Regions from separate parts of the Streptomyces lunaelactis genome, predicted to be linked through region 4. Evidence: riboswitches for the same ligand, from Rfam matches in the RefSeq annotation. Region 4 holds a riboswitch; each other region holds the start of a gene.
The links. A riboswitch is a leader RNA that binds a small molecule or an ion and turns the genes downstream of it on or off. The one in region 4 is predicted to bind cobalamin.

Region 1 (5,429 bases), 4.8 Mb from region 4:
GGCCGCCGAGGCCTGCATGACCCGGCACCTGGGCCATGTGCGATCCCTGTGGGCACAGGGCCTCAAGGACGCCGAGATCCCCGCGGCGCGCCGCCCCGGGCTCGAGCCCGAAGCCGCGCGCCGCGGGTAGCCCCCATCAGATCCCGGACCGGACCTCGCGCGCCGCGGCCACCAGGTTCTCCAGTGACGTACGCACCTCGGGCCAGCCACGGGTCTTCAGACCGCAGTCGGGGTTGACCCACAGCCGCTCGGCGGGAATCGCCTCAAGTCCCTTGCGCAGCAGGGTCGCTGCCTCGTCGGCGCTCGGGACACGCGGTGAGTGGATGTCGTAGACGCCCGGTCCGACCTCGCGCGGGTATCCCGCGGTGGCGAGCTCGTCGGCAACCTGCATATGGGAGCGGGCGGCCTCCAGGCTGATGACATCGGCGTCGAGGTCGTCGATGGCCTGCAGGATGTCACCGAACTCGGCGTAGCACATGTGCGTGTGGATCTGGGTGTCCGGACGCACTCCGCCGGTGGTGAGCCGGAACGCCTCCGTCGCCCAGTACAGGTAGGCCTCGTGGTCGGCGCTGCGCAGCGGCAGCGTCTCGCGCAGGGCGGGCTCGTCCACCTGGATCACCGAACCGCCTGCCGCTTCAAGGTCGTTGACCTCCTCGCGCAGGGCGAGCGCGACCTGGCGGGCGGTCTCGGCGAGCGGCTGGTCGTCGCGGACGAAGGACCAGGCGAGCATGGTGACCGGGCCGGTGAGCATTCCCTTGACGGGCCGGTCGGTCAGCGACTGGGCGTACGAGGTCCAGCGCACCGTCATCGGCTCGGGCCGGGAGATGTCGCCGGCCAGGATCGGCGGCCGGACATAGCGGGTGCCGTACGACTGGACCCAGCCGTGCTGCGTGGCGAGGTAGCCGGTGAGCTGCTCGGCGAAGTACTGCACCATGTCATTGCGTTCGGGCTCGCCGTGTACGAGCACATCGATGCCCGCCTTCTCCTGGAAGGAGATGACCTCGCGGATCTCGGCCTCGATCCGCTCGTCGTAACCTTCGGCGCCGATGCGCCCGGCCCGCAGATCCGCCCGCGCGGTGCGCAGTTCGGCGGTCTGCGGGAACGAGCCGATGGTGGTCGTGGGCAGCAGTGGCAGTCCGAGGCGGGCGCGCTGAGCGGTGGCGCGCTCGGCGTACGGCAGGCTCCGGCGGGCGTCCGCCTGGGTGACGGCGGCGCTGCGGGCACGCACGGCCGGGTCGTGGGTGAGCGCGGAGCCGACGCGGGAGAGCAGGTCGGCCCGGTTGGCGGCGAGTTGGGCCGCGATGCTCTCGGCGCCCTCGGTCAGCCCGCGGGCCAGGGTGACGACCTCGGACGTCTTCTGGCGGGCAAAGGCCAGCCAGCGGGCGACCTGGGTGTCCACATCGCGCTCTGTCGTGGCGTCGAGAGGCACATGCAGCAGCGAGCAGGACGGCGCCACATCGACCCGGTCCGCGAGGCCGAGCAGGGTGGCGAGTGTGGCCATCGACCTGCCCAGGTCGTTGATCCACACATTGCGGCCGTCGACCACTCCCGCGACGAGCCGCTTGCCGCGCAGCCCGCCGGCGGCGGCGAGGTCGTCGAGGTTGGCGGCGCCGGCGCCGGTGAAGTCGAGGGCAAGCCCCTCGACCGGTGCCTTGGCCAGTACGGGGAGTGCGTCGCCGAGCCTGCCGAAGTAGGACGCCACCAGGAGTTGGGGGCGGTCGGTGAGCGCGCCGAGGTCACGGTAGGCGCGGGCCGCGGCGTTCAGCTCGGCCGGCGACCGGTCCTGGACGAGGGCCGGTTCATCGAGCTGCACCCACTGTGCGCCCGCGGCTCGCAGGTCGGAGAGCACCTCGGCGTACACCGGCAGCAGCCGGTCCAGGAGGGTGAGCGGCTCGAAGCCGGCAGAGACGCCGGGTGCCGGCTTGGCGAGCAGCAGATAGGTGATCGGTCCGACGAGTACCGGGCGTCCGGTATGACCGAGCGCGAGGGCTTCCCCGAGCTCCGCGACCTGCTTGGCGGAGTCGGCAGTGAAGACGGTGTCGGGGCCGAGTTCGGGGACGAGGTAGTGGTAGTTGGTGTCGAACCACTTGGTCATCTCCAGCGGCGCGAGGTCCTGGGTGCCGCGGGCCATGGCAAAGTAACCGTCGAGGGCATCGGCCTCGACGTCCGCGCGGTGGCGGTCGGGGACGGCGCCGACCATGACGCTGGTGTCCAGCACATGGTCGTAGTACGAGAAGTCTCCGGTGGGCACTTCGTGGATTCCGGAGTCGGCGAGCTGCTGCCAGTTGGCCCGGCGCAGCCCGGCGGCGGTCTCCCGGAGGGCATCGGCGCCGACGCGGCCCTTCCAGTAGCCCTCGATGGCTTTCTTCAGTTCCCGGTTCGGACCCTGGCGCGGGTAGCCGTGGACAGTGGCCCGGGCTCCCGCGGCTGCGGATGTGGTCACGGAACTCTCCTTCGCGAGTACTCGTCGGGTGACCCCGGACTGGTCGTGAGACGCGAAGGAACGACAACCGGAGCAGACAGTCACGCACCGTGCGAGGTGCGCCTGTGCTTGCCCGTACCGCCGACCCGCCCACGAGGTCACCGAGATCTCCGCGCGCGTTCGCGCACGGGCAGTGGCAGGTCTTCGGACTCATGGGCTCGCCTTCGCTGTACGAAGGCACCTACTGGCCGTCGCTTCCCAGACCCGTTGCCGGGGCCAGTGCGTATGACGGCGGTCGTTCCCACTCACCGCTGCGGGGCAGTTCCGGATTCCCACCGGATTCCCTCTTGCGACGCCGCTGTCTGGCGGACAGGGCGAACCATCTGCGCGTTCAGCCTAGCCGCCGGCCGGCCCCTTCGCTTGACAGGTGACCAAATGGTCACCTATTTTTGTTGGTGTGGACGACGTGTTCAAGGCCCTGGCAGACCCGACGCGACGCAGCTTGCTGGACGAGCTCTTCCGCGAGGACGGGCAGACGCTCAGCGCACTCGAGGCGCGCTTCGAGATCACGCGCTTCGGTGTGATGAAGCACCTGAAGCAGCTCGAAGAGGCAGGCCTGATCGTGACCAGGCGCCAGGGCAGGGAGAAGCTCCACTTCCTGAACCCCGTCCCCATCCGCCTCGTCCACGACCGGTGGGTGAGCAAGTACGCGCAACCGTGGGCCGCTGCGCTCAGCGACCTCAAGAGCCGACTGGAGAGTCCCATGGAGAAGGTCTTCGAGATCTACATCCGCACGACCCCTGAGCGCCTCTGGCAGGCGATCACCGACCCCGACATCAGAAGCAAATACAACTTCGGTGCCCGGGTCACCTCCGACTGGACGCCCGGCTCGCGGTACGAAATGAGCTCCCCGCGTGCCGACGGGCTGCTCGGCGAGGGGGAGATTCTCGAGGTCGATCCACCGCGCCGGCTCGTGCAGAGCATGGTCGCGCTCTGGAGCGACGAGGTGAAGGCCGAGGGGACCTCGAGGGTCACCTGGGAGATCGAGCCCGTCGGCGACTCCTGCCGGCTGACGGTCACCCACGACCAGCTGCGCGAGGGCGCGAACGACGAGCTCTACGGCGGCTGGCCGATGATCCTCTCCGGCCTGAAGACCTGGCTCGAGACGGGCGAGCTGCTCACCACGCCGGGCTCGCTGATGTACACCTAGGCCGTGTCTGACAAACGAAAGACCCCAGGCCCGGCTCAGTGCGCGGAGAGAGAAGGCGCAACCGGCCTTTCCGGTACGGGTGTCCGGGGTCCGGACCCGTACCAGGCCGCCGTTCGAGGGTCGGCCGGGCGCCGGGTCAGGAACCGGCGGAGGCGGACTGGCCGACGCGCAGACCTGAGCCCACCACCCGGGCCCTGATGCCATCGCGCTCCACCGTGATGTGCTGCAGCCTCAACTCCTTGAGCGCGTCCGGCAGTTCGAACGAGAGCGACAGGCGCTCGGAGAGTTCCGGGGGCCTAAGGGCGAGCAGCGCTTCGACAAGGCGGGGGTCGATGCCGGCCTTCCGCAGCAGTTGCGGATGCTCGATGACCACATCGACGAGATTGACCGTCATCAGCCGCTCGATGAACTTCGGCGCGTTGGTGAGCCGGTGCAGCTCCTCCTCGCTCCGCAGCGCCCGGCGCACCTGCTCCTCGGGCACCCCGAGCCGGTCGATCACCGCGGGCACCGCCAGCAGCGCCTTCAGCCGCGCTCCTTCGCGGCTGATCCGCTCGGCCGCCTCGCGATGCAGCCGCAGGCCGGAGTGTTCCGGGTCCTTGCCCGGCCGGTAGGTGGCGACTTTGGGAATGTCGAGCCGCATACCGTCCAGGGTGGTGGTGAGGGCCCGCTCGTTGTCGCGCTGGATGTGCGCTTGTGCCCGTACGCGCAGATCCTGGCCGGCGACGACGAGTTCGCCGTTCACGCGCACCGCGTCGGCGCCGCTGCCGGTGAAGCGGAGCTGTGAGGCGCCCAGCTCACGGTTGAGGTCGTCGAAGGAGAGCAGCACCTCGCCGTCCAGCTTGCCGATGACGGCGCCCTTGATCGAGGTCGGGGCGTCCCCGACGATGCGTACGTCCTTGGCGGTGGCCCTCACCTCGGCCAGTGAGACGCGATCCGCGGAGACGTCGGGCACGGTGACATCGACCCGGTCGATGCGCTCGTCGAGCACCTGGGTGAGGAAGGGAAAGCCGTGGATGTCGACGTCCGGCCGGGTGGCGAGGCCGAGGGACTTCTGGAGCCCCGCCGCCGCCTTGGTCTGCGCGTAGAACTCCGCGAGGCGGTCGGCGATCAGCAGAGTGACGGTGCACATGACGACCGCGGCAACCAGCTTCACCACCGCGGGCAGGGCCGCTAAACGGCTCCTGCCGCGGTGATCGGGCGGTGTCCAGTCGTCGTCGTCCGGGTCCGATGTGAGCCCGAGTTCAAGCGGGTCGCGGGGGTTGTAGACGCTGAAATCAGGTTCCGGATCTGCCAGTTGAGCGAGTTCGTCGTACGGATTTCGGGAATGCGCTGATATGCGTGTGGGGGGTCGCATCGCCTCATCCCACCACGCGGGCCACCCTCGAACGCAAGTCCTATCCGGCGTACGACATGGTTTGAGCCAAATATCGGCGACTCCCCGGCGGCCGCTGCCGCCGTCCCGTGGTCAGCCGAGCGCCTTGAGGATCTCGGCGGCGAGCGGAGCGGACGAGGCGGGGTTCTGCCCGGTGATCAGATTGCGGTCCACCACGACGTACGGGGCCCACGGCTCGCCCTCCTGGAAGTCCGCGCCGATCTCGACGAGGCGGTCCTGGAGCAGCCACTTCGCCTTGTCCGCGAGGCCCGCCTGGGTCTCCTCGGCGTTGGTGAAGCCGGTCAACCGGTAGCCGGCGAACGGCGAGGTCCCGTCCTCGCGCTTCGCGGCGAGCAGCGCGGCCGGTCCGTGACAGACCACGCCGAGGGGCTTGCCGGAGTCCAGCGCGGCGGTGAGCAGCCTGC
Region 2 (5,429 bases), 3.7 Mb from region 4:
CGTCGCTCGCGTAGCGGCCGGCCGCGATCGCGGCCGCGCCGACGCCGATCAGAGTGGTGACGGCTGCTGCCGCCGCTATAGCCGGGCGCACTGTTCCAGTGTCGGCACCCACCGGCCGCGCTGCCAGTGGGCGGGGGCCGCAGGTGTCGGGGAGCCTCAGGTGCTGGGCCGGGGCCGGCCGTAGCCCTGGAGTTTCTCCTCCACCTCGCGCAGCTGGGACCTGGAGAGCAGGCTGGGCGAGTATCCGGGCAGCGCCGCCGCGGTCAGCCAGAGCCTGCACATCCACTCCAGCTGGGCGGTGCGGTCGTAGGCCTGGTCGAGGGAGTCGCCGTAGGTGACCGTTCCGTGGTTCTGGAGCAGACACCCGGTGCGGTCCCGCAGGGCGCGCAGCATGTTCGCGGCCAGCTCGTCCGTTCCGTACAGGGCATACGCGGCGACGCGGACAGGTCCGCCGAGGGCAGCCGCCATGTAGTGGATCAGCGGGACCTCGGGGACCAGGGTGGAGACGGCGGTGGCGTGCACGGCGTGGGTGTGCACCACGGCGCCCGCGTGGGTGTTCCGGTAGACCTGGAGGTGCAGCGGCAGCTCGCTGGTGGGGGCGAGATCGCCCAGGACCTGGTTGCCGTCGAGATCGACGGCGACGGCGTCCTCGGGAGTGAGACGGTCGTAGGGCACTCCGCTCGGGGTGACCAGGACGAGTCCGCCGGCCCGTACCGAGACATTGCCCGATGTGCCCACCACCAGGCCTTCGGCCGCCGTTCTGCGGGCCGTGGCCACGAGGTCTTCCCACGCCCGCCCGATCGCGTCCTGCCGTACCTCATCGGTCATGCGGTGATCCTGTCAGGCGGCTGCGGCGTGCCGCAGGGCGTCGAGTGACGGAGATCTCTTCAACCCGCACAAATGCCGCTTCCGGCGCCTCGCGGAACCCCCTCGGGCAACCCTGACGCAAGCCCGACACGGTCTGACGCACCGCTGTGGCCACTCCCCCTGAGGAGCGGGGTGATGGATCCTCACTTAACGACACCGCAACGCCCGTCGTAGTTCATCTTCCGTTCATCCAGGTTAACTACGTTCGCCGCGCCACTGACGTCAAACGATTGCCTGGGTAAATGGAACACATCACCTTGCTCCTTGCGATTGTGATCGTGACAGCGCTCGTGTTCGATTTCACGAACGGATTCCATGACACCGCCAACGCGATGGCGACGACCATCTCGACCGGCGCGCTCAAGCCCAAGACAGCGGTGGCCATGTCCGCCGCGCTCAACCTCGTCGGCGCGTTCCTGTCCGTGGAGGTCGCCAAGACGATCTCCAGCGGCCTCGTGACCGAGGCGGGCATCACACCCGAAGTCATCTTCGCGGCGCTCGTCGGCGCCATCCTCTGGAACCTGATGACCTGGCTGATCGGCCTGCCGTCCAGTTCCTCGCACGCCCTGATGGGCGGTCTGATCGGCGCCACCATCGCCTCGGTCGGCGTCAGCGGTGTCAACGGCGGCACCGTCGTCACCAAGGTGCTGATCCCCGCGATCGCCGCCCCGCTGGTCGCCGGCATCGCGGCCTTCCTCGCCTCCCGGCTGACGTACAAGATCGGCAAGAACGCCGACGAGAAGGCCACCGCGAAGGGTTACCGCACCGGCCAGATCGCCTCGGCCGGCCTGGTCTCCCTGGCCCACGGCACCAACGACGCGCAGAAGACGATGGGCATCATCACGCTGGCGCTCGTCGCCGGCGGTGTGCTCTCCCCCGGCTCCAACCCCCCGATGTGGGTCATCCTCTCCGCCGGTCTCGCGATCGCGATGGGCACCTACCTCGGCGGCTGGCGCATCATCCGCACCATGGGCAAGGGCCTCACCGACCTCCAGCCGCAGCAGGGCTTCGCCGCCCAGACCAGCGCGGCCAGCGTCATCCTCGCCTCCTCCAACCTCGGCTTCTCGCTGTCGACCACGCACTCCTGCTCCGGCGCGGTGATGGGCGCCGGCCTCGGCCGCAAGGGCGGCGTGGTCCGCTGGTCCACCGCCACCCGGATGTTCGTCGCCTGGGGCCTGACCCTGCCCGCCGCCGGCCTGGTCGCCGCGGGCTCGGAGTTCGTGACCAAGCAGGGCGACTGGGGCGTCGCGGCCGTCGCGGTCTTCCTGATCGGCGCCTGCACCGCGATCTGGTTCGTCTCCCGCCGCCAGGTCGTCGACCACACCAACGTCAACGACGTGAGCGCCGACGCCGAGCCCGCGGGCGTCGTGACCGCGGCCATCGCGGCCGTCACCCCGCCGCCGGCCGGCACGCCCGCGAACGACGACCTCAAGACGACCATCCCGGCTCCGGCCCCCGCCGGCTCCGAGCCGACGCAGCCGGCCACGGTGTAAGGACAGATCTGCATGAACATCGACTGGGTAGCTCTCGGCTCCGTCTTCGGCGTGAGCCTCGTCGCCACCGTCGCCCTGGTGGGCCTGTTCACCCTCGGCGTGGTGGGCCTGACCAAGCAGGAGTCGGCGTCCGGACAGGGCGGCGGCACCGCGGCAATGGCGCGCACCGGTGCGTACGCCTGCTTCGCGCTCTGCGCGGCGGCCGTGTCGTACGGGATCTATCTGATCGTCACCTGACGGCACAGCCGCAACGGCACAGCTTCACCGGCCGGGCCGGACACACCCTCGGGTGCGTCCGGCCCGGCTTTCCGCTGCCCTGGGCGCGGCGCCCGGCCGACTGCCCGGTGTGGGGCTCGGCACACTGTCCCACCGCAGGTCAAGGGCGAGTTGACGGGCGTTCGCGAGCGTGGTGGACTGCCGAGGCCATTACGGCGGCAGAAGAGGAAGCCGGTGCGAATCCGGCGCGGTCCCGCCACTGTCACCGGGGAGCACATCCCCGGAAGCCAGGAACTCTCACCGCCGATCACGTCGAACCAGGGCGCGGACACCCTGAGTGAGGACATATCGCCATGCCCGGCTGCCGTTCCGTTCCCGCTGTCAGTACGAAGGTCGATCCCAGGGTCACTCGAGGCGTAACGGCGGCCTGAACCCATGCGTGTCGACCGTGAGTTCGTGTACGGCGCCATCGCCGGTCTGGCCGGTGACCTGCTGCTCGGCGATCCTCGCCGGGGGCATCCGGTCGCCGCGTTCGGGCGGGCCGCAGGCGCTGTCGAGCAGGTGCTGTGGCGTGATCACCGCGGCTGGGGCGCCCTGCACACCGCCCTGTGCGCCGGAGGTGCCGCCGCCGGTGCCGCGCTTGTTTCGCGCGGTGCGCGGGGCCGCGGCGCCGCATCCGTCGCGCTGACCGCCGCCGCCACCTGGGCCGTTGTCGGGGGTACGTCGCTGGGCCGCGAGGCGCGGGCCATCGGTGGCGCGCTCGCGGCCGGGGATCTGGAGGTGGCGCGGGAGCGGCTGCCGCATCTGTGCGGGCGCGATCCGCAGTACCTGGACGAGCGGCAGATCGCGCGCGCCGTCGTGGAGTCCGTCGCCGAGAACACCTCCGACGCGGTCGTGGGCGCGCTCGTGTGGGGTGCGCTCGCGGGTGTGCCGGGTCTGGTGGGCTTCCGGGCGGTCAACACGCTGGACGCGATGGTCGGGCACAAGTCGCCCCGGTACCGGCGGTTCGGCTGGGCGTCGGCACGCCTCGACGATGTGGCCGGCTGGCCGGGGGCCCGGCTCACCGCCGGTCTTGCGGTGCTCGCGGGCGGGGACGCGCCCGGGGCCGTACGGGCGTGGCGGGCCGATGCGAGGAAGCACCCGAGCCCGAACGCGGGGCCGGTGGAGGCCGCGTTCGCGGGGGCGCTCGGCGTACGGCTCGGCGGGACCCTCTCGTACGGCGGCCGGGTCGAGCACCGGCCCGTGCTCAACGGCTCGGGCCGCACCGTGGAGTTCGGTGACATCGAACGCGCCGTGCGGCTCTCCCGCCGCGTCGGCTGGCTGACTCTGGCGGCCTGCGCGGCGGGCCGCCTGGCGGGTCACGCGCTGCGCGCGCGGCGCGCGGGAAAGGGGCGGGGATGAGCAGGCGCAGAGGCGGCGGGCTGCTGGTCGCGGGGACGACGTCCGACGCGGGCAAGAGCGTCGTCACGGCCGGGATCTGCCGATGGCTCGTACGGCAGGGAGTGAAGGTCGCGCCCTTCAAGGGACAGAACATGTCGCTCAATTCGTTCGTGACGCGCGAGGGCGCGGAGATCGGGCGGGCCCAGGCGATGCAGGCGCAGGCGGCGCGCGTGGAGCCCACAGCGCTGATGAATCCCGTACTGCTCAAGCCGGGGAGCGACCGTTCGAGCCAGGTGGTCCTGATGGGCAAGCCGGTGGGCGAACTGAGCGCCCGCGGCTACCACGGGGGGCGGCAGGAGGCTCTCCTGGGCACCGTCGTGGAGTGCCTGGAGGAGCTGCGGGGCACGTATGAAGCCGTGATCTGTGAGGGGGCGGGCAGTCCGGCCGAGATCAATCTGCGGCGTACGGACATCGTGAACATGGGCATCGCGCGGGCGGCCCGGCTCCCGGTGCTCGTGGTCGGGGACATCGACCGCGGGGGCGTCTTCGCCTCGTTCTTCGGGACCACCGCGCTGCTCAGTGCCGAGGATCAGGCGCTGGTCGCCGGGTACATCGTCAACAAGTTCCGGGGCGATGTGTCGCTGCTCGAGCCCGGCATCGAGATGCTGCGGGGGCTGACCGGGCGGCACACGTACGGGATTCTGCCGTACGCCCACGGTCTCGGCATCGACGAGGAGGACGGGCTGCGGGTGTCCCTGCGCGGCGCGGTACGGGAGTCGGTGGTCGCCCCGCCCGTCGGCGAGGACATTCTGCGGGTCGCCGTCTGCGCCGTCCCGCTGATGTCCAACTTCACGGACGTGGACGCCCTGGCCGCCGAACCGGGCGTCGTCGTGCGCTTCGTGGACCGGGCCGAGGAACTCGTCGACGCCGACCTGGTGATCGTGCCGGGGACCCGGGGCACGGTCGGAGCCCTGGAGTGGCTGCGGGAGCGGGGGCTCGCGGAGGCGCTGAAGCGGCGGGCCGCCGAGGGCAGGCCCGTCCTGGGTATCTGCGGCGGCTTCCAGGTGCTCGGTGAGCACATCGAGGATGAGGTCGAGTCGCGGGCGGGGAGCGTCGAGGGCCTGGGGCTGCTGCCCGTACGCATCAGGTTCGCCGTCGGCAAGACCCTCGCCAGGCCCGTCGGCGAAGCCCTCGGCGAGCGCGTCGAGGGCTACGAGATCCATCACGGCGTCGCCGAAGTACTCGGCGGCGACCCGTTCATCTCTGATGGCGATGGACACAGCCTGGACGGCTGCCGGGCCGGGGCCGTCTGGGGCACGCACTGGCACGGATCGCTGGAGAGCGACGGCTTCCGGCGCGCCTTCCTGCGCGAGGTCGCGCGCGCCGCGGGACGGCGCTTCGTGCCCGCGCCCGACACCAGTTTCGGAGCACTGCGCGAGGAGCAGCTGGACCGCCTCGGCGACCTCGTCGAAG
Region 3 (5,429 bases), on a different replicon from region 4:
CAGACCTTCGTGGGGGCGGCGGGCACCCGTGTGGAGTTCTGGAACGTCAAGGCCCGGGTGAAGACCGGTTCCTACACCGCCCCGGCCAGGGTCCACCAAGTGGACCTTTCCGACGACGGCAAGACAGCCACCGTGAGCACCGATGACGGATACACCCGCCTGCTCGACGTCTCCAGCGCCCGCCCACGCACCACTCACACCTATCCCACCGCCAAAGAGAGCACCGGACTCTGGCCGAGGACAACGGTCAGCCCGCTGGGCACCTACCTGATGACCGAATCGATCGAAGCGACCGACACGGCCGTAGAGACCACGCTGGCCATCTGGGACACCCGCACCGTCCGCAAGATCATCACCATGAGTTCCCGCGGACCTGTCTCCTTCTTGGCGGACTCCTCGTTCTCTCCGGACGAACGCGTACTTTCCCTGCCCAGCGGCGGCCAGGGAAAGCCGTTCACCTGGTTCGACACACACACCAAGAAGAAGCTGCCCGTCCCCCTCCCCTACGGGGTCAAGGCCACCGACATCCAGGGGCCCGTGGTGTTCAGCCCGGACGGGAAGTCCGTGGCTCTGACGCTCAAGGGCGGCAAGATCAACGTGTTCGACCGACGCGGCGGAGGGCATCTCGGCACCGAACTCAAGGGCGCCGAGGACCCTGACTATCCCCTCTACTTCAGTCACGACGGCCGGTTTCTCGTGCGGAACGCCATCGTCTGGGACACAGAAGCGTTGCGGGCCTCCGAGCCTGTCATGCGCTACGCGACCACCCAGAGCGAGTGTCACCCCCTGACGCCCCTGCGTTTCACGGCCGACGACTCGAAGCTCCGGTGCGCCGGAACCGACGGCGTCGTCCGGTCGCTCGACGTCCGTGCCTTCACCAAAACCCCCGAGTCGACCGGTGGGTACTACGACGAGGGCGCGGTGAGCCTCGACCGGTCCACCTTTGCGCTCCGTACTCGCAACGACATCGAAATCTGGTCACCGCTCTCGCGGACCAAGCGTTCCACCATGACGTCAGTCGTGGGCAGCACGGGTCAGCTCGTGGACAAGATGCAGCCAAGCCGCGATGGCCGGCTGCTTGCCGTCGTCGCCGATACCCAGATCGAGATCTGGGATACGGCCAAGAAGAAACCATCACTGCTAGGCAGCCTGTCCATCCTCGAAAAGGACCAGTCCGGCGGAGCGACGCAGCCGTACCCATTCGCACCGGACAAGGCGGTCGCGTTCTCGCCGGACAGCAAGTCACTCGCCGTCCAGGTCGTGAAAGCCCAGACCAACACGCTCACGTTCTGGGACCTGACCACCATGCGCCGGATCCGCGAGGTGCACGCCGACCTCGGCTACCCCAGCAACGGAGGGGCCGTCTTCTTCCAGCCCGACGGCAAATCCGTGATCGCCGCCCCGAACCTCGGCAGAGTCGCGTTCCCCTCCGGCCGGGTCATCACCAAGGGCGCCCCGAGCCTGGAGGTGGACTCCACCAGCGACGATGGCGCGACGATCTACACCTACCCTCGCAAATTCCGGCCCTACATCCGGCTCTGGGACGCTCAGACGCTCCTGCCCGAAGGAAACGACCTGCGCACTGGCGCCGTAACCCCTCCCCTGCTCACGCCGGAAAGGGCCAGCGCCGCCTCATCCGACGGCCGACTGTTCGCCACGGTCCACCAGTCCGGACCCACCTACCAGATCAAGGTATGGGACAGTCGCACCCGGACCCAGCTCGGCGCCCCGCTCACGGGGTACATCGACGAGATCGTCGCGCTCGCGTTCGCCCCCGACGGCTCAGCGCTGACCAGCATGGATAGGTACGGCAGATTCTTCACCTACACCATCGCCCCTGCGCAGCTGATCCGAGACCTCTGCGCCAAGTCAGGCCCTCTCACCGAACAGGAGTGGAAGACCTACATCCCCGACATCCCCTACCGCAAGACATGCTGACCTGACGGAAACGAACCAGCCGGGCTCGCCGAACAGGTCATCAGGGCCAGCGGGCACGGGAGTTCGGACATCCGTGCAAAGGACTTCGGAATTCGACAAACGCGGAGCGCGAGGAACTGTGGAAGTGCCTCGACTACCTCCGGCCCGGTGACACGCTCGTGGTGCCCTCGCTCGATCGCTTGGGTCGCTCGATCCAAGACCTGATCTCCATCGTGGCCGGACTCCGCAAGCGCGGGATCGGCTTCCAGTCGCTGCACGAGTCCCTCGACACAACCACGCCCGGCGGGCGCCTGGTCTTCCACGTGTTCGCCGCGCTCGCGGAGTTCATCCGAGAACTGATCGTGCAGGGCACCCACGAGGGCCTTGCGGCCGCGCGAGCACGCGGCGAACGGATTGGTCGACCGCCCGCCATGACGGAGGAGCAGGTCCGCCACGCTCGCGGGCTGCTGACGGACCCGGAGAACACCATCACCTCGATCGCCAAGCTGCTGGGCGTGTCCCGTACGACGCTCTACAAGTACGTACCGGAGCTGGCGGCAGGGCGGGACTCGCTCGTACCGAACGCTCGACCCGGGCAACTGCCGTCGGCAGAGCGACGCGTCAAGTAGAATCGGTGCCAAGCAGCAGCAGGGGAATCCGGTGCAATTCCGGAACTGTCCCGCAACGGTGTACGTGAAGCGCCTCCCGCGCCCCACCTGAGTCCGAGGACCTGCCTGCCCGAAGATCCCGGCGACTCGTCGGGTCCTTCGGCAGGGCACCGGGACACCTCCAGTAGGACCGATGCCCAACTCATCGAGTTGGGCATTCTTGCTGTCAGACCCCACGCACCCCGCCGAAGTTGTGGAGACCGCGCCCGCGGTCTCCACATTCAGGGCCGTCACGCGGCCCGCGAGCGGGAGACTGACCTTGACTGTGCACATCGACCCCGTCGGCGGCGCCCTCATGGTGGTGGCGTGCGTCGTGGGGTACTTCGTCTACAAGCACACTCGCCAGGGGCCGCTCGGCAAGGGCGACATTGTCGGGGCCATCGTCTGCGGCACCTCGGTACTGGCGGCGCTGGTGCTCATCCTCGGCGGCGACCACTCCCAAGTTCAGGTCCCCGAACCGGGGCGGAGCGGAGTCCCCTCGACTTCGCCGGGCCCCGCTTCCATCTCCATTCACCAGGGCGCCAGCCCATCCGCGTCGCCGTAGTCGGCATAACTGTGACGCCGGACAGCTAGAAGCCCCGGGACCAGACGACCCGGGGCTTCTGTGTGCACTTCGCTTGTGTCCGGTTCAACGATTGGAGTCCGCTTCGGTCACCGTCGGTGCTCTTGAGCTCCACATCCATGCCAGCGTCTGCGTCCATGCCGGTGGACTCCGGCCTTCGACGCTTCCACGTTCTGCGATCAGCTGCATGACCGGCTCAAGACAGTCGCTGACGCCACCCTCGATGGGCTCGGCGCCACTGAGCGCCGGGCCCATCGCAAGCCGGGGCCGGGACCAGCGACTGAAAGCGCACAGCGTCTCAGCGACTGATGGCGACTGAGTCGCTTTCCCGAGGGAAACAAAGAAAGTCCAGGTCAGGGCTGCGCAAAAAGCCAGTCAGCGACCGAAGCGACCGAAGCTCGGATGTTATGAGGACATTCGCGCGTGTGCGTGTGTGCGTCATAGATAGGTGTCTTGAGTCGCTTCAGTCGCTGTTTGAGGGTTCAACCCGCCCTGACCTGGACTTTCTGACGACACCTCAGGCAGCGACCCAAGATTTTTGGGTCGCTGCCTGTTCAGTCGCTGGCTGAAGCGTCTAGAAGTCGAGCTCGATGTAGTCGATGTCGGTGAACTCGACCAGTAGGTCGTGGGCGCGGCGTCCGCGGTCCTTGAAGTAGATCTCCTGCAGGCCCTCGGCGGCGATGTCCCGCAGCTGCTGCTCGGAGGCGCCGGCCGCCTGGGCGTCGAACAGCCGGGCCGCGTACACCGGTGGCAGGGCCTGGGTGATGAGCCGCAGCCGGCCGTCGTCGGTGGTGCCGGGGGCGGCGGTGTAGCCGAACCGGGCGCGGGTCTCGATGACGATGCCACCAGTGGTGGCTGCCTGCTTCTTGGCCCGCTCCCGTACACGGGGCTGCCACCTCCTGCGCACCTCCGCCACCAGACGGGCCGAGAGGTCCCTGCGAGGCCGTTTCAGCTGGCCTTTGAGGTAGCGCTCCACGGTGCGCTGGGAGACGCCCAGAAGCCGCGCCACGGCCATCGTGGAGCCCTTCTCCTGCTTCACCAGGAACTTCATCTGGGCCTGCGCGGACTGCGGGATGGGGCGGGTGAAGTTCGCCGCCGCCGCCTTGTCCAGGCTGTCCTCGAGGATGCCCACCGAGCTCCCCTACTCTCCGTCGATCGCGGCGTCGGTGCCCTTGATGTGCCGGGCGGGGTTGTGGCCTTCGTCCAGCATCCGCACGGCCCACATGAGTTCCTGGGTCCCCTCGTGCTTGACCATGCCGGGGCTGACCCCGAGACGGAACCCGCCGGGAAGCGGCTTGTCGTCGGGCGTACGCGGCAGAAAGTCCAGCGGGCCCGGGCCCTTCGACAGGTAGACGGCGCAGTCGGAGAGGACCGCGATGGGGAACAGGTCCGCCGCGGTGGCGAGTTTGAGCATCTTGCGGTGCATGTTGACACGGGCGGCGGAGATCACGGCGGCACGGATGTCGGGCCGCCAGGTCGGACGCTCCAGGGCCGGCCACCGCTCCCCCGGCCGGTACCCGGCCCCCTGCGGACGCTCGCGCAGCTTGCCGATGCCGCCCTTCACCGTCGCCTTGATCGCCGAGAGCACCGCGGCCTGGCCGACGTCGGCCTGCTTGTGCCCCCCCATGGCCGCCAGAAAGCCGCTCTCGCTCATGCCGGAGACGACGCCGAGCTGCTCCATGGTGGCCATGTACGCGTCCCGCAGCCGGGTGTACCAGGCGTCCAGGTACGCGCCGTTCTCCGGCCGTACGTACGCCTCTGCAGGCTGCACTTGGTGGCCGAGCTCCACCGCGTACGCGACGGTCGGCGTCGCGTACCAGGCCGGCCCCTCTGGGCGGGTGCCGTGCGGGGTGAACGGGTTCGGCAGCCGCGGGTCGAACCCGATGTGGGACAGGTCGACCAGCCAACTGCCGGGCAGCTTCGGATCGAACGCCGGCGAGGAGACGTGCACCGCGGGACCGAGACCGACAGTGAGGCGGTTCGCGGCCGCGGCGAAGGCCATGTTGACGTCGACACCGACCGCGTACCTCTTCGCGCACTCCTCATCGGTGAGCAGTTCCGGGTCCCGGATCCACTCGTAGGCCTCCTCGTCGAGAACCTCGGCCGGCGTGCGCTGATGGCCGCGCGGATACAACTGCGCGACGACGGGATGCTCGTCGGGGGCCTCCGGCGGCGCCGGGTCCACGGCTTCACATAGCGAGCCGGGCATCGGTCCGGACACCCAGCTGCCGGTCGACTCGTCCTTCACCGCACGGGTCGGCGGACGCAGCGACGTCAGCAGC
Region 4 (5,429 bases):
CTCGGTGTACCGCGGCGACCGGTACAAGTTCGTGGCGCGGCTGCAGCGGCCGCAGGACTGACCCGGCCGACGGCCGGCTGGACGGAGGCGCGGGATGCTCGGGCGCGGGACGCTGAGCGGCGGGCTGCGGCGGGCCGCCGGCGCGGTGCGGTGGTACGTGCGGGAATTGATGGACGAGTCGGCGTACGGCAGATATGTCACGCATGCCCGCTCGCGCGATCCAGCCGTGTCCGTGCTGTCCCGGCGGGAATTCGAGCGGATGCGGACGGACCGCCAGGAGTCGGACCCGAGTGGGGGATTCCGCTGCTGCTGAGGGCGGTTGAACGCGAAAGCGTTGTCGTACCGATATGCGGACGGGGGGTGACGCTGCACGAAACGCTCGCCTAGATTTCCTGCGCATTACAACAGGTGATCAGCGAGGGGACGGTTGCACCATGCCAGAGCCGGAAGCACCACCGAACACAGCGCGGAGAGGCCTCGCTCCGAAGTCGATCGTCATATGGTCGCTCGTCGCGCTCGTGGGCGCGGCCGGCTGGGCCGTGCTCGCGCTCTCCCGCGGTGAGGAGATCTCGGCCGCCTGGATGCTCGCGGCCGCACTCGGCTCGTACGCGATCGGCTACCGCTTCTACTCACGCTTCATCGCCCATCGCGTACTGAAGGTCGACAAGACCCGGGCCACCCCGGCCGAGCGGCTCGACAACGGTGTCGACTTCCACCCCACCGACCGCCGGGTGCTCTTCGGGCACCACTTCGCGGCGGTCGCGGGCGCGGGCCCGCTGGTCGGCCCGGTCCTCGCCGCGCAGATGGGCTATCTGCCCGGCACGATCTGGATCATCGTCGGCGTCATCTTCGCCGGCGCGGTCCAGGACATGGTGACGCTGTTCTTCTCCACGCGGCGCAACGGCAAGTCGCTGGGGCAGATGGCCCGCGACGAGATAGGACCGTTCGGCGGGGCGGCCGCGCTGATCGCGGTCTTCGCCATCATGATCATCCTGCTCGCCGTGCTGGCGCTGGTCATCGTCAACGCCCTGGCGCATTCGCCGTGGGGCGTCTTCTCCATCGGCATGACCATCCCGATCGCCCTGCTGATGGGTGTCTACCTGCGCATCCTGCGGCCGGGCAAGGTCACCGAGGTCTCGCTCATCGGCGTCTCGCTGCTGCTGCTCGCCATCGTCGCGGGCGGCTGGGTCGCCGAGTCGTCGTGGGCCGACACCTTCACGCTGGAGCCGGGCACGCTGGTCATCTGGATGGTGGTGTACGGATTCTTCGCTTCCGTACTCCCGGTCTGGATGCTGCTCGCGCCCCGCGACTATCTCTCGACCTTCATGAAGGTCGGCACCATCGTGCTGCTGGCGCTGGGCGTCGTCATCGCCCTGCCGACGCTGAAGATGGACGCGGTCACGGAGTTCGCGAGCCGCGGCGACGGGCCGGTCTTCGCCGGCTCGATGTTCCCCTTCGTCTTCATCACCATCGCCTGTGGCGCGCTCTCGGGCTTCCACTCCCTGGTCTCCTCGGGTACGACCCCGAAGATGATCCAGAAGGAGACGCAGATCCGGATGATCGGCTACGGGGCCATGCTGACCGAGTCGTTCGTCGCCATCATGGCGATGATCACGGCCTGCATCATCGACCCCGGCCTGTACTTCGCGATCAACTCCCCCGCCGGTGTGGTCGGAACCACGGTCCAGTCGGCGTCCGAGGCGGTGGCCGGCCTCGGCTTCACCATCTCGCCCGATGCACTGGCGAAGGCCGCCGCGGACGTCGAGGAGGCCAGCCTGCTGTCGCGTACCGGCGGTGCGCCGACCTTCGCGCTCGGCATGTCGGAGATCTTCTCGGCCGTCATCGGCGGCGCAGGGATGAAGGCGTTCTGGTACCACTTCGCGATCATGTTCGAGGCGCTGTTCATCCTCACCACGGTGGACGCGGGCACCCGGGTCGGCCGCTTCATGCTCCAGGACATGCTGGGCAACGTCTACAAGCCGTTCCGCCAGGTCAGCTGGAAGCCGGGCGTCTGGTTCGCCAGCGCGGTCGTCGTGGGCGGCTGGGGCTACTTCCTCTGGGTCGGCGTGCACGACCCGCTGGGCGGCATCAACCAGCTGTTCCCGCTGTTCGGCATCGCCAACCAGCTGCTGGCCGCCGTGGCACTGGCCGTCTGCACCACGCTGCTCATCAAGTCCGGCCGCCTCAAGTGGGCCTGGGTCACCGCGGTTCCACTCGCCTGGGACGCCGCCGTCACGCTCACCGCGAGCTGGCAGAAGATCTTCTCGGACGACCCCCGGGTGGGCTTCTTCGCCCAACGGGACAAGTACCAGGCGGGGATCGACGCCGACAAGGTGCTGCCACCCGCGAAGACGGTCGACGACATGCACACCGTCGTCACCAACTCCACCGTCGACGGCGTGCTTTCGGCCCTCTTCGCGATTCTCATCATCGTGGTCATCGCCGATGCGGCCCGGGTCTGTTTCAAGGCCGTCCGCAGCCCGGAGGGCATACGGCTCTCCGAGGTCCCGCACACCGAGTCCGAACTGGTCGCCCCGGCCGGCATGTTCCCCACCCCGGAGGAGAAGGCCGAACTGGTGGCGGCCGGGCTGGGGGCCGGAGGCGGCATCCGCAAGGAGCCCGCCCACGCCCCGGCCGAGGTGCCGGCCGGGACCGGCTCGCCGTGATGGCCGGACTGCGACGCGCCGCGGACCGGGTCCGCTGGTACGTGCACGAGCTGTCCGGCGAGGCGGTGTACGACAAGTACGTCGCCCACACGAGGTCCTGCGACCCGGCCGCCGAGGTCATGACCCGGCGGGAGTTCGAGCGCAGCCGGATGGACGCACGGGAGGCGGATCCGCGCGAAGGGTTCCGCTGCTGCTGACCGGGTGACCTACGACGGGCAACCGGGGCTCCGCCCCGGACCCCGCGGCTCAATCGCCGGCGAGGCTTGAGTTGCCGGCGCACGACGCGACACACAACATGTGGGGGCTGCTTCATCCAGCGGCCCCCACATGTATGCTCATGCTCGCTGTCGACGCAGGGGAATCCGGTGCGAATCCGGAACTGTCCCGCAACGGTGTGATGTGGTGCGCTTTGTCGTGCCCCGCCAGTCCGAGGACCTGCCGACGGTGCACCCGGCTCGACCGAACCGGGTGCCGAGACGTCCGGGCCTCGCGGTTGGGCCGGTGGACGCGGTGAGCCGTCCCCCGTGGCGTGCGCCCGTGCCCCCAACCCCCGTCGGCCCAGAGCCGAGCGAGGGAGAGCCCCACGTGACCATCGCGCCAGCCGATCCGGCTTCAGGCATCTTTGAGCAGCAGGTGGCCGACGGCCCCGGGACCGCGCTTCTGCGGACCCTGACCGATCTCACCGCCGATCTGCCGGACACCGACCCGGGACGGGTCGCCGCCGCCGCGCTGCGCGGCCGGCACGCCGGATCGGACGCGGCCGAGCTCCGGAGCCTGGCCACCGACGCTGCCGCGGGGCTGATCTCCGAGGACCCGGCCTACTCGCGGCTCGCCGCTCGTCTGCTGACCCGTCATATCGCAGACGAGGCAGCCGGACAGGGCGCGGTGTCGTTCTCCGCCTCCGTCGCGGTGGGGCACCGTGAGGGTCTGATCGCCGACCGTACGGCCGAGTTCGTGACGCTGCACACCGCACGCCTCGACTCCCTCATCGACCGGGCCGCCGACGACCGCTTCGGCTACTTCGGGCTGCGCACCCTCTACAGCCGCTACCTCCTCCGCCACCCGATCACCCGTCAGGTGATCGAGACGCCCCAGCACTTCATGCTGCGCGTCGCCTGCGGGCTCGCCGAGAACGACAGCACCCGCGCCCTGGACGAGGTCGCCGCCCTGTACGGCCTGATGAGCCGACTGGACTACCTCCCCTCGTCCCCCACGCTCTTCAACTCCGGCACCCGCCACCCGCAGATGTCCTCCTGCTATCTGCTGGACTCGCCGCTGGACGAGCTCGACTCGATCTACGACCGCTACCACCAGGTGGCGCGGCTGTCGAAGCACGCGGGCGGCATCGGCCTCTCCTACTCCCGTATCCGCTCGCGCGGTTCGCTGATCCGCGGCACCAACGGGCACTCCAACGGCATCGTCCCGTTCCTCAAGACCCTCGACGCCTCGGTCGCCGCGGTGAACCAGGGCGGCCGGCGCAAGGGCGCCGCCGCCGTCTACCTGGAGACCTGGCACTCCGACATCGAGGAGTTCCTGGAGCTGCGCGACAACACCGGTGAGGACGCCCGGCGTACGCACAATCTGAACCTCGCGCACTGGATCCCGGACGAATTCATGCGCCGCGTCGAGGCCGACGGCGACTGGTCGCTGTTCTCGCCTGCCGATGTGCCGGAGCTGGTCGACCTGTGGGGCGACGAGTTCGACGCCGCGTACCGCAAGGCGGAGGCCGCGGGTCTTGCGCAGAAGTCCATGCCGGCCCGTGAACTGTACGGCCGGATGATGCGGACGCTCGCCCAGACGGGCCAGGGCTGGATGACGTTCAAGGACGCCTCGAACCGCACGGCCAACCAGACCGCCGAGCCGGGCAGGGTCGTCCACTCCTCGAACCTGTGCACCGAGATCCTGGAGGTGACGGACGACGGGGAGACGGCCGTCTGCAACCTCGGCTCGGTCAACCTCGGTTCGTTCGTGCTCGCGTCGGGAGACATCGACTGGGAGCGGCTGGACGAGACCGTCCGTACGGCCGTCACCTTCCTCGACCGCGTCGTCGACATCAACTTCTACCCGACCGAGCAGGCCGGCCGCTCCAACGCCAAGTGGCGCCCGGTGGGCCTGGGCGCGATGGGTCTCCAGGACGTCTTCTTCAAGCTCCGCCTGCCCTTCGGCTCGCCCGAGGCGAAGGCGCTCTCCACGAAGATCGCCGAGCGGATCATGCTCGCCGCTTACGAGGCGTCCTGCGAACTCGCCGAGCGCAACGGCCCGCTGCCCGCCTGGTCCCAGACGCGTGCGGCCCGTGGCGTGCTGCACCCCGACCACTACGACGCCGAGCTCAACTGGCCGGAGCGCTGGGACGCGCTGCGCGCCCGGGTCGCGTCGAGCGGTATGCGCAACTCCCTGCTGCTCGCCATCGCGCCGACCGCGACCATCGCCTCGATCGCCGGTGTGTACGAGTGCATCGAGCCGCAGGTCTCCAACCTCTTCAAGCGCGAGACGCTGAGCGGTGAGTTCCTCCAGGTCAACGGCTACCTGGTGGCGGAGCTGAAGAAGCTCGGCGTATGGGACGCGCAGACCCGTGAGGCGCTGCGCGAGTCCAGCGGTTCGGTGCAGGGCTTCAGCTGGATCCCGGACGAAGTCCGCGCGCTGTACCGCACGGCGTGGGAGATCCCGCAGCGCGGCCTGATCGACATGGCGGCGGCCCGTACGCCGTTCCTGGACCAGAGCCAGTCGCTGAACCTGTTCCTGGAGACGCCGACGATCGGCAAG

Region 1: another riboswitch for cobalamin. It lies ahead of metE (5-methyltetrahydropteroyltriglutamate--homocysteine S-methyltransferase); the one in region 4 lies ahead of SLUN_RS26550 (ribonucleoside-diphosphate reductase subunit alpha).
Region 2: another riboswitch for cobalamin. It lies ahead of SLUN_RS08940 (cobalamin biosynthesis protein); the one in region 4 lies ahead of SLUN_RS26550 (ribonucleoside-diphosphate reductase subunit alpha).
Region 3: another riboswitch for cobalamin. It lies ahead of SLUN_RS38785 (hypothetical protein); the one in region 4 lies ahead of SLUN_RS26550 (ribonucleoside-diphosphate reductase subunit alpha).

The regions. Positions count from the first base shown of each region.
Region 1 is NZ_CP026304.1:908,006-913,434, forward strand. It holds gene SLUN_RS03960 (GntR family transcriptional regulator) at 1-130, shown strand, start outside; gene metE (5-methyltetrahydropteroyltriglutamate--homocysteine S-methyltransferase) at 137-2,443, opposite strand; cobalamin riboswitch at 2,601-2,822, opposite strand; gene SLUN_RS03970 (ArsR/SmtB family transcription factor) at 2,880-3,632, shown strand; gene SLUN_RS03975 (LmeA family phospholipid-binding protein) at 3,769-4,986, opposite strand; gene SLUN_RS03980 (type 1 glutamine amidotransferase domain-containing protein) at 5,098-5,429, opposite strand, start outside.
Region 2 is NZ_CP026304.1:1,992,893-1,998,321, forward strand. It holds gene SLUN_RS08920 (alpha/beta hydrolase) at 1-91, opposite strand, end outside; gene SLUN_RS08925 (class II aldolase/adducin family protein) at 157-828, opposite strand; gene SLUN_RS08930 (inorganic phosphate transporter) at 1,110-2,360, shown strand; gene SLUN_RS08935 (hypothetical protein) at 2,373-2,597, shown strand; cobalamin riboswitch at 2,754-2,895, shown strand; gene SLUN_RS08940 (cobalamin biosynthesis protein) at 3,012-3,977, shown strand; gene SLUN_RS08945 (cobyric acid synthase) at 3,974-5,429, shown strand, end outside.
Region 3 is NZ_CP026305.1:111,962-117,390, forward strand. It holds gene SLUN_RS38775 (nSTAND1 domain-containing NTPase) at 1-1,938, shown strand, start outside; partial or broken gene SLUN_RS38780 (recombinase family protein) at 2,025-2,546, shown strand; cobalamin riboswitch at 2,533-2,669, shown strand; gene SLUN_RS38785 (hypothetical protein) at 2,845-3,129, shown strand; gene tpg (telomere-protecting terminal protein Tpg) at 3,722-4,279, opposite strand; gene tap (telomere-associated protein Tap) at 4,289-5,429, opposite strand, start outside.
Region 4 is NZ_CP026304.1:5,721,493-5,726,921, reverse strand. It holds gene SLUN_RS26570 (GntR family transcriptional regulator) at 1-61, shown strand, start outside; gene SLUN_RS26565 (CstA-like transporter-associated (seleno)protein) at 95-313, shown strand; gene SLUN_RS26560 (carbon starvation CstA family protein) at 435-2,666, shown strand; gene SLUN_RS26555 (YbdD/YjiX family protein) at 2,666-2,863, shown strand; cobalamin riboswitch at 2,998-3,123, shown strand; gene SLUN_RS26550 (ribonucleoside-diphosphate reductase subunit alpha) at 3,252-5,429, shown strand, end outside.